Regions from separate parts of the Streptomyces sp. NPDC050806 genome, predicted to be linked through region 1. Evidence: riboswitches for the same ligand, from Rfam matches in the RefSeq annotation. Region 1 holds a riboswitch; the other holds the start of a gene.
What was found. A riboswitch is a leader RNA that binds a small molecule or an ion and turns the genes downstream of it on or off. The one in region 1 is predicted to bind thiamine pyrophosphate.
Positions count from the first base shown of each region.

Region 1 (5,020 bases):
GCGCGGTCAGTCCTGGTGGAAGGGGTACCTAGGGCCATACCGGCAGGTTAACCACCGGCCTGGCAGCCCCCCAACCACGCCTTGCGAAATGCCCCGGTTTGCCGGGCTCCTGTTCACCAGTCGGACACTTCACGTCAGACCACTGCTCACTGCCCCGGACTTCGTGACGCTCCGTATGCGTGCGCCGTCACTCCGGGTGCGCGTCGCGCGTCAGACGTCGTACGCGCGGATCCGCTTCGCCAGCGCGGCCGCGGCGGCGCCGGGGTCCGCCGCCTCGGTGATCGCGCGCACCACCACGACGCGGCGGGCGCCTGCGGCCAGCACCTCGTCCAGGTTGTCCGCGTCGATGCCGCCGATGGCGAACCAGGGACGTGCGGGGCTCTGCGCGGCGGTGTACCGCACGAGGTCCAGGCCCGGGGCGTGCCGCCCGGGCTTGGTGGGGGTGGGCCAGCAGGGGCCCGTGCAGAAGTAGTCCACGCCCGGCGCGGTCAGGGCGGCGTCGACCTCCGCCTCCGCGTGCGTGGAGCGGCCTATGAGCACGTCGTCACCGAGGACGGCGCGGGCCGCCGGGACCGGCAGGTCGCCCTGGCCGAGGTGGAGCACGTCGGAGCCGATGGCGTGCGCGACGTCCGCGCGGTCGTTGACCGCGAGCAGCTTGCCGTGCCGCTTGCAGGCGTCGGCGAAGACCTCCAGGTGGGTCAGCTCCTCGCCGGCCTCCATGCCCTTGTCGCGCAACTGCACGATGTCCACGCCCGAGGAGAGCACGGCGTCCAGGAACTCCGGCAGATCGCCCTGCTCCTTGCGTGCCCCCGTGCAGAGGTACAGCCGGGCGTCGGACAGGGCCTGTCGTGCGGTGCTCATCGGGTGCTCCCCCCAGTCCGGGCGTACGGACCGGATCTGCCGGTCCGTACGCCCTGCGGTTACGGCGGTGATGACGGGTGTGTCAGACGGCGAGCGCCTGCGCCCGGCGCTTCACCTCCGTGCCGCGATTCTCACGCAGCGCCTGCGCCGGCGTGCCCGGCAGGGTCTCATCGGCGGTGAACAGCCACTCCAGCATCTCTTCGTCGGTGAAGCCGTCGTCCCGGAGGAGCGTCAGCGTCCCCACCAGGCCCTTGACGACCTTTCCGTCCTTGATGAACTCGGCCGGCACATGGAGGGCCCTGTTCTCACCGCGGCGCACCGCGATCAGCTGGCCCTCCTTGACCAGCTGCCGGACCCGCGTCACCTCGACGCCGAACTCCTCGGCGATGTCGGGAAGCGTGAGCCAGGCGGAAACCAGTCCATCGATCTTTGCGTCAATCTCGGTCACACCCCAAGCGTGCCATCCCCCACTGACAGTCGGTAGCCGGGCATCGCCATCAGTGCACACCACCGGCCACACCAGGGGTCCGGCCGCTCCTCAGAGCCCGGGCAGCGCAGCCGACTTCAGCGGCACCGAGGCGTCGGCGGCGCGTGCCCGGTCCAGCCGGGCGCCGCGCTCGATGAGCTTGCGGCCCTGCGCCAGATCGCGCGGCCTGCCCACCGCCAGCAGCGCCACCAGAGCGCCCTCCCGCAGCCACAGCGCCGTCCACGCCGCGCTCCCCGGGTCACCGCGCCAGACCAGCTCGTCGGCGACCGGGCTGTACCCGGCGCACTGCACGAAGCGGCCGAACTGCTCCGACCAAAAGTAGGGCACCGGGTCGTACACCGTGCCCTCCGCCTCGCACCGGGCGATGTTCGTGGCGACCGTGCGCGGCCCCTGAAGGGCGTTGTCCCAGTGGTGCACGAGGAGGCGGCGCCCGTAGCGCGCGGAGGGGAAGGAGGCGCAGTCGCCGACCGCGTACACATCGGGCAGCGAGGTGCGCAGCCGCTCGTCGGCCCGTACGGAGCGGTCCTCGCACAGCTCGACGCCCGAGCCGGCCAGCCAGTCGGTGGCGCACCGCGACCCGATGCCGATCACCACGGCGTCCGCGGGCAGTGACGTGCCGTCCGCGAGCACGACGGCGCCCTCCTTCACGGCGGCGACCCGGGTGCCCGTACGGAGCACGGCGCCCGCGTCGGCGTACCAGCGGGCCATGTGGGCGGCGACCTCCTCGGGCAGCGCGCCGGCCAGCGGGCGGTCCGCCGCCTCCACGACGGTGACCGCGCAGCCGGCCTCACGGGCGGCGGTGGCGAACTCCGCGCCGATCCAGCCGGCGCCCACCACCACGACGCGCTGCTGCGCCGAGAGCACCGGGCGCAGCCGCTCGGCGTCGTCCAGGGTGCGCAGCACGTGGACGCCCGGGACGCCCTCGCTCCCGGGGAGGGTGGTCGCCTCGGCCCCCGTGGCGATGACCAGGCAGTCGTACGGAACGGGGCCGGTGTCCGTCAGCACCTCGTGCGCGTCGGCGGCGAGTCCGGTGACCCGCCGGCCGAGCTCCAGGTCGATGCCGAGGGAGGCGAAGTCGACGTCGAAGGCCGAGCCGTCCGCCTTGCCCAGCAGCACCGCCTTGGAGAGCGGCGGCCGGTCGTAGGGCGGGTGGGGTTCGGCGCCGAGCAGGGTGATCGTGCCGCGCCAGCCCTGTTCGCGCAGGGCAACGGCGGTCTGCACGCCCGCCATCCCCGCGCCGACGATGACGACGCGGCGCGAGCGGTCGGGGGTCCGCGAGTACTTGCTCTGCTGGCTCACTCGATCACTCTAGGACGCGGTCCTTCGACTGGCTCAGCACCGCGCGACGAGATCTCTGACACAGGGTCACGGTCCGGCCGCGCAGAGCACCCTTACGACGCGTCGGGCACGCGTACTACTCTGACGGCATCTGTACTCGCGGGAGCCCGGACGCACCGGGCTGAGAGGGAGGCTGCGGCGGCCTCCGACCGTACGAACCTGATCCGGGTCATGCCGGCGAAGGGAGGGGCTGGACACTCATGCATCCACCTGCACGTATGTCGCCGGGGACGGCTTCCGGGCACCCCGACGTGGTGATCGTCGGGGGCGGTCTGGCGGGGCTCGTGACGGCCTGGCGCGCCGCCCAGCGGGGCCTGCGCACGACGGTCGTGGATCCGGCGCCGGGCGGCGGCGCGGCGCGCGTCGCGGCCGGCATGCTGGCCGCCGTCACCGAGCTGCATTACGGCGAAGAAACGCTCCTTGGGCTGAATCTCGACTCTGCCGCGCGCTACCCGGCGTTCGCCGCCGAGCTGGCCGAGGCGAGCGGCCGGGAGCTGGGGTACCGGCGGTGCGGCACGCTCGCCGTGGCCCTGGACGCCGACGACCGCGCCCACCTGCGCGAGCTGCACGCGCTGCAGCACCGCTGCGGCCTGGACTCGGAGTGGCTGACGGGCCGCGAGTGCCGGAAGCTCGAACCGATGCTCGCGCCGGGTGTGCGCGGCGGACTCCGGGTGGACGGTGACCACCAGATCGACCCGCGGCGGCTCGCCACGGCCCTGCTGACGGCCTGCGAGCGGGCCGGGGTGGCGTTCGTACGGGACCGGGCCGGACGGCTCTCCGTCGCCGACGGCCGGGCCACGGGCGTCGAGCTGGCGGACGGCACGCCGCTGCCGGCCGGGCAGGTCGTGCTGGCGGCCGGCAGCTTCAGCGGACTGCTGGCCGGGGTGCCGGAGCACGTGCGGCCGCCGGTCCGGCCGGTCAAGGGCCAGGTGCTGCGGCTGAAGATCCCCGCCGCGTACGGCCCGTTCCTCTCCCGCACCGTGCGCGCCGTCGTACGCGGCGGCCCGCTCTACCTGGTGCCGCGCGAGAACGGTGACATGGTCGTCGGCGCCACCAGTGAGGAGCTGGGCTGGGACACCACGGTGACCGCGGGCGGCGTCTACGAGCTGCTGCGCGACGCGCACGAGCTGGTGCCGGGCATCACGGAGCTGCCGCTGGTCGAGACGATCGCCGGGCTGCGTCCGGGCTCGCCCGACAACGCGCCGCTCCTCGGCCCCAGCGCGCTGCCCGGCCTCCTGATGGCCACCGGCCACTTCCGCAACGGCGTGCTGCTCACCCCGGTCACCGGCGACATCATGGCCCACGCGCTGACCGCCGGCGAGCTGCCCGAAGAGGCGCGGCCCTTCACGCCGCTGCGCTTCGGGCCCGCAGTCGCCTCTTCCCCCTCTTCGGCGCAGCGCGCCGCACTTCAGGAGCAGACCGCATGACCCTCCAGCAGGCACCCGAAGCCGCCTCCGGGCCGGCGCCCGTGACCGTCTCCGTGAACGGCGAGCCCCGCGAGGTACCGGCAGGGCTGCCGCTCGACCGGCTCGTGGCGACGCTGACCACCGCTGCCGGCGGGGTGGCCGCGGCCGTCAACGAGGAGGTCGTGCCGCGCGGCCAGTGGCCGGCGACCCCGCTCGGTGCCGGGGACCGCATCGAGGTGCTCACCGCAGTACAGGGAGGCTGATCCGTACAGATGACCGAAACGCACACCCTCGAAGAGACGGCCGCCCCCGAGGCGGCGCCCGCGGCGGACCCGCTGGTCATCGCCGGTACCGCCGTCCGCTCCCGGCTGATCATGGGGACCGGCGGTGCGCCGAGCCTGGACATCATGGAGCGCTCGCTGCTCGCCTCGGGCACCGAGCTGACCACCGTGGCGATGCGCAGGCTGGACCCGACGGTGCAGGGTTCGGTGCTCTCCGTACTGAACAGGCACGGCATCCGGACACTGCCGAACACCGCGGGCTGCTACACCGCCGGCGAGGCGGTGCTCACCGCCCGGCTGGCCCGTGAGGCGCTCGGCACGGACTGGGTGAAGCTGGAGGTCGTCGCCGACGAGCGGACCCTGCTGCCGGACCCGGTGGAGCTGCTGGACGCGGCCGAGACGCTGGTCGACGACGGGTTCACCGTCCTGCCGTACACCAACGACGACCCGGTGCTGGCACGCAAGCTGGAGGACGTGGGCTGCGCGGCGATCATGCCGCTGGGCTCCCCCATCGGCTCCGGGCTCGGCATCCGCAACCCGCACAACTTCCAGCTGATCACCGAGCGGGCCGGGGTGCCGGTCATCCTGGACGCCGGGGCCGGCACGGCCTCGGACGCCGCGCAGGCGATGGAGCTGGGGTGCGCCGC
Region 1 is NZ_JBVJIF010000003.1:338,742-343,761, forward strand. Features, by position in the region: gene metF (methylenetetrahydrofolate reductase [NAD(P)H]) at 1-38, opposite strand, end outside; gene thiE (thiamine phosphate synthase) at 211-861, opposite strand; gene ACZ6WH_RS10825 (Rv2175c family DNA-binding protein) at 944-1,309, opposite strand; gene ACZ6WH_RS10830 (NAD(P)/FAD-dependent oxidoreductase) at 1,400-2,578, opposite strand; TPP riboswitch at 2,776-2,889, shown strand; gene thiO (glycine oxidase ThiO) at 2,887-4,113, shown strand; gene thiS (sulfur carrier protein ThiS) at 4,110-4,355, shown strand; gene ACZ6WH_RS10845 (thiazole synthase) at 4,365-5,020, shown strand, end outside.

Region 2 (5,020 bases), on a different contig from region 1:
TGAGGGCCGGCCAGAGGTCGGCGATGGCGGCGTGCACCTCGCCGCTGGCCGCGACGCCCTTGCCGAGCTGGGCGATGTCGTCGGGCCCGAGGAAGTTCGGGCCACCGTACGGGTCGGCGCCGAGCCGGTCGGCGAGCTGGGCGGTCAGCGCGTCGATGATGCGGAAAGCGAAGTGCGGGCGGGCGAGGTTGTGCGGCAGCCTGGTCTCGCGCGCCTGGTGGCGGGCCTCCAGGACGATGTCGGCGTCCAGCAGCAGATCGCCGTCCTCGTGCGGGACGATCGTGTCCGGCTCGGGCAGCCGCTGCCGGTCGCGTACGTACGCGGCCAGCGCGTCGGCCATCGCGGCACCGCCCTTGACCGCGGCGGCCCGGGGCGTGTCGGTCCCGGTGGCGGTGACGCCGGGGAAGAGTTCGCCGGGCGAGGCGAGCAGCACGCCGGTCTCGCCGAGCGCGGGCAATACCTCGCCGATGTAGCCGAGGAACGCCGGGTTGGGGCCGACGATGAGGACCGCGCGCCGGGCGAGCACTTCGCGGTGGGCGTAGAGCAGGTACGCGGCGCGGTGCAGGGCGACGACGGTCTTGCCGGTGCCGGGGCCGCCCTCGACGACCATGACGCCGCGGTGCGGGGCGCGGATGATGCGGTCCTGCTCGGCCTGGATGGTCTGCACGATGTCGTGCATGCGGCCGGTGCGGGCCGCGTCCAGCGCCGCGAGCAGCACGGTGTCGGCGTCGGTGCCCTCGTGGCCGGTGCGCACCGTGTCGGCGAGGTCCATCAGCTCGTCGTGCAGGGCGGTGACGCGGCGCCCTTCGGTGGAGATGTGGCGCCGGCGGCGCAGCCCCATCGGGGTGTGGCCGGTGGCGAGGTAGAAGGGGCGCGCGACGTCGGCGCGCCAGTCGATGACCAGCGGCGTGTGCTCGGCGTCGTCGCGCCGGATGCCGATCCGGCCGATGTGGTGGTCGCTGCCGTCACGGAAGGAGAGCCGGCCGAAGCACAGGCCGTGCTCGCCCGCGTCGAGGGCGGCGAGCACGCCGGCCTGCTCGGCGACGGTCACGTCCCGCTCCAGCCGCGCCTGCATCGTGCCGGCGTCGGCGACCGCGAGGGCGCCCTGGACCGCGGCGCCCGCCCCGGCGCGCAGCTCGCCGAGGCGCTCGTAGAGCATGTCGATGAATTCCTGCTCGCGGCGCATCTCCTCGTCGGCGGCCCGGTCCGGCCCCACGCCCGATTCCCCGCCCGGCACCTGGATTGACAATTCGACTCCCGCCTGGTTAAGATGACTCCAGTTAGCTTCGCCCTGCCTGAAATATTTCTTGGCATGCGAATCTCCCAATATACGCGGAAGTCCACCCCGGCCGCCAATGCGACCGGGGTTTTGTTGTGTCCGGCAGAGGTCAGTCGCGGCGTGCGCGGCGCAGCCGAAGCGGCGCGTAGACCGCCACCGAGACGACGAAGGCCACGTAGTACGCCAGGTCCGCGCCGTGCAGCGCCTCGGCGACCGGGCCGACGTACAGCGAAGTGTTCATGAAGGGCACCGCGACGGCGAACGCACCTACAAAGGCGAGCACCGCCGGCCACCACGGCTGCGGACGGGCGAATTCCTCGTGCACCTCGACCGGCCGGCCGCCGCGCGCCCTCGCGCGGGCGAGCCAGTCGACCACGACGACACCGATGAAGCCGGGAATCCAGTAACCGACGAAGAGCAGCACGTTCTGGAAACGGGCCGTGGTGTCGGCGGCGTGCATCCACAGCACGAGCAGGAAACCGAGCACGGCGGCGACGGCCGCGGCGAGCGGCCGGGGGATGCGCACGCCCGCCGTCTGCAGCGCCAGCGAGCCGCTGTAGTCGTTCATGGCGTTGCTGCACACCGCGGACGCGGCGATGGCCAGCAGCCCGAAGGCGCCGAGCGCCCCGCCACCGAGCAGTTCCTGCACGCCCGCCGCCGTCTGGTCGGTGAACAGGCCCGCGGCCCACAGGCCGAGCGTCTGCACCCAGAGGTACGCGGCGGCCATGCCGAGCAGCGTGTACCAGAACATCCGCTGCCGGGACGCCGAGCGCGGCAGGTACCGGCTGAAGTCCGAGGCGTACGGCGCCCAGGAGATCGCCAGGCTCAGCGCGACGGTGGTGGTCAGCAGGAACGCGCCGGCCCGGTCCGCGCCGTGCGCGCTGGCGGCCGACGGCAGCGGAACACCGTTCAGGAGCTTGACGCTGAGGGCGAGGAAGGCCGCACCCAGCACGAAGGTCATCACGGTCTGGAGGCGGTGGATGGCCTCGTACCCGAGGACGCCGACGACGCCCTGGAGCAGCAGCACCGTCAGCGCACCCAGCCAGAACGGCCAGCCCACCAGCCGGGCCAGCGCATCCCCGCCGAACAGTCCGATCAGTGCGTCCCAGGCGATGGAGGACAGCCATTGGAGGACGCCGGGCAGTACGACACCGCGGCCGAACGCCAGCCGGGAGAGCGGGAGTTGGCCGGTACCGGTGAGACTCCCCCACGTGCCGAGGTACGCGGACGGGGCGGCGCCGAGCAGCGTGCCGAGCGCCATCGCGGCGAACGCCGTCCAGAAGTCGAGCCCGAGGCCGATGCCGACGGTGCCGGTGAACACGCCGGTCATGGTCAGGTTGGGCGCGAACCACACGGTGAAGAGGCGGCCGGGCCGGCCGTAGCGGTTGCCCTCCGGCACCGGGCCGATGCCGTGCCGCTCGACGGACAGATCGCCGGCTCCGGCGGGCATGCGCCCGTCGAAGACGGGCCTCTCGATGGTCATGGGGTTTCCAGAGGTCGGGGTTCCCGATCGGGAACGGGGTGCGGGTAGCATGGTGAGGCACACGAGACACGGGGTGCCCCATCTCAAGGGCTGAGATCACACCCGTCGAACCTGATCTGGATCGCACCAGCGAAGGGAATGTCACGGAGGAATGCCCCTATGACGCGTCCGGCCGACGACCTGCTCGCCTTCACCCGGCAGGCCCTCAACCGCGTACGCCATGAAACACCACTGGTCCAGTGCCTCACCAACCAGGTGGTCGCCAACTTCACGGCGAACGTCCTGCTCGCACTGGGCGCGGCCCCGGCGATGGTGGACATCCCCGAGGAGGCCGGCCCGTTCGCCGGCGCCGCCTCCGGGGTGCTGGTCAACCTGGGCACCCCGCACGCCGAGCAGCGCGCGGCCATGACCGAGGCGGTCGCTTCGGCGGCCGCCGCCGGCACACCCTGGGTGCTGGACCCGGTCGCGGTCGGGTCGCTGCCCGTGCGGACCGCGCTGGCGCGCGAACTCGTCGCCCAGGGCCCGGCCGTCGTCCGCGGCAACGCCTCGGAGATCATCGCGGTTGCCGGGACCGGCGGCGGCGGGCGCGGCGTGGACGCCACCGACGAGGTCGAGTCGGCGGCCGCCGCCGCGGGTGAGCTGGCCCGCGCCACGGGTGCCGTGGTCGCGGTCTCCGGCCCCGTCGACCTGCTCACCGACGGCGAGCGGGCCGTACGCGTCGCCAACGGGGACCCGCTGCTGACGCGGGTGACCGGCGGCGGCTGCGCGCTGGGCGCGGTGCTCGCGGCGTTCGCGCCGCCGACCACGCCGGAGGACGCGGCGCGGGCCGACCGGCTCGCCGCCGCGACCGCCGCCGTGGCGGTCTACACCGTGGCCGCCGAGATCGCGGCGGAGCGCAGCGGCGGACCCGGGAGCTTCGCGGCCGCCTTCCTGGACGCGCTGTACGGCCTGGACGAGGAGACGCTCGGCAAGCGGGCGGCGATCTCGTGGGCGTGAACGGCACTCCCGCTGACGGCACTCCGGCCGCGCACCCCGACCTCTCCGTGTACCTGGTCACGGACGCGGCGCAGGCCGCGGCGTGCGGCCGGGACGTACCGGGCACGGTCGCCGAGGCCGTGGCGGGCGGCGTCACCGCCGTGCAGGTGCGCGAGAAGGACACCGACGCACGGGTCTTCCTGGAGACGGTGGTGCGGATCGCCGCGGTGCTGCCGGAACGGGTCGCGCTGTTCGTCAACGACCGGGTGGACGTGTACCTCGCGGCGCGTGCGGCCGGGGCGCGGGTGACCGGGGTTCATGTCGGCCAGTCCGACCTGCCGGTGGCCGCCGTCCGCTCGCTCGTCGGGCCGGACGCGGTGATCGGGCTGAGCGCCGCGACGGAGGAGGAGCTGCGGGCCGCCGCCAAGGAACCGGCCCGGGTCGACTACGTCGGCATCGGCGCGCTGCACGCGACCCGTACCAAGGCGGACGCGCCGCCGGAGCTGGGCGTCGAGGGCTTCGGCCGGCTGGCGCTGCCCACCCCGCTCCCGGCGGTCGCGATCGGCGGGGTGACGGTGGCGGACATGCCGCTGCTGCGGGCCACGGGCGCGGCGGGCGGTGCGATCGTCTCGGGCATCTGCGCCGCCCCCGAACCGCGGACCGCGGCACGCGCGTACGCGAAGGCCTGGTCCGGTAGGGCCTGACGGGCGGGTTCTCCCGGCGCCCGCCCGTGACGCAAGTCAGCTCGGCCAGTACCGGCTGACGGACACGGGCGGGGACTTCCCCGCGCGCCCGCCCGTGACGCACCTCAGCTCGGCCGGTACTCGGCCGGTGCCACCTGACGGGCAGGGACGGGGACATCCCAGCGCACCCACCCGTCACGCGCCTCGGTTGTACCGGTCCGCCCGTACCGCCGTCGGGCCGTCCGTCGGGCCATCCCTCGGGCCGTCCGGCAGGAGCGAGCCCTCGGAGGCATCCGGCAGGAGCGTGTCCTCGGCGGCAGGGGGGACGGTGCCGGCGACGACGGTCGTGCGGCCGGACGCGGCGCCCCGGCGTCGGGCGACCAGCCGGCGGGTGGCCTCCAGCAGTCCGACGATCACCAGGGCCAGCGCGAAGGCGAGCAGCAGTCCCTTCACCGGGTCCTCGGCGAAGGCCGCGCCGCCGAGGTACCCGATGGCCGTGCTGAGGACCGCCCACAGCGCGGCGCCTGCCGCGTCCAGCAGCACGAAGCGGCGGAACGGGAAGCGCAGGCTGCCGGTGGACAGCGCGGACGCCACCCGCCC
Region 2 is NZ_JBVJIF010000010.1:390,109-395,128, reverse strand. Features, by position in the region: gene ACZ6WH_RS31210 (HelD family protein) at 1-1,186, opposite strand, end outside; gene ACZ6WH_RS31205 (purine-cytosine permease family protein) at 1,389-2,762, opposite strand; TPP riboswitch at 2,822-2,918, shown strand; gene thiM (hydroxyethylthiazole kinase) at 2,922-3,758, shown strand; gene thiE (thiamine phosphate synthase) at 3,755-4,441, shown strand; gene ACZ6WH_RS31190 (DedA family protein) at 4,616-5,020, opposite strand, start outside.
Region 2: linked by a shared signal. The riboswitch ahead of thiM (hydroxyethylthiazole kinase) and the one ahead of thiO (glycine oxidase ThiO) in region 1 are both predicted to bind thiamine pyrophosphate.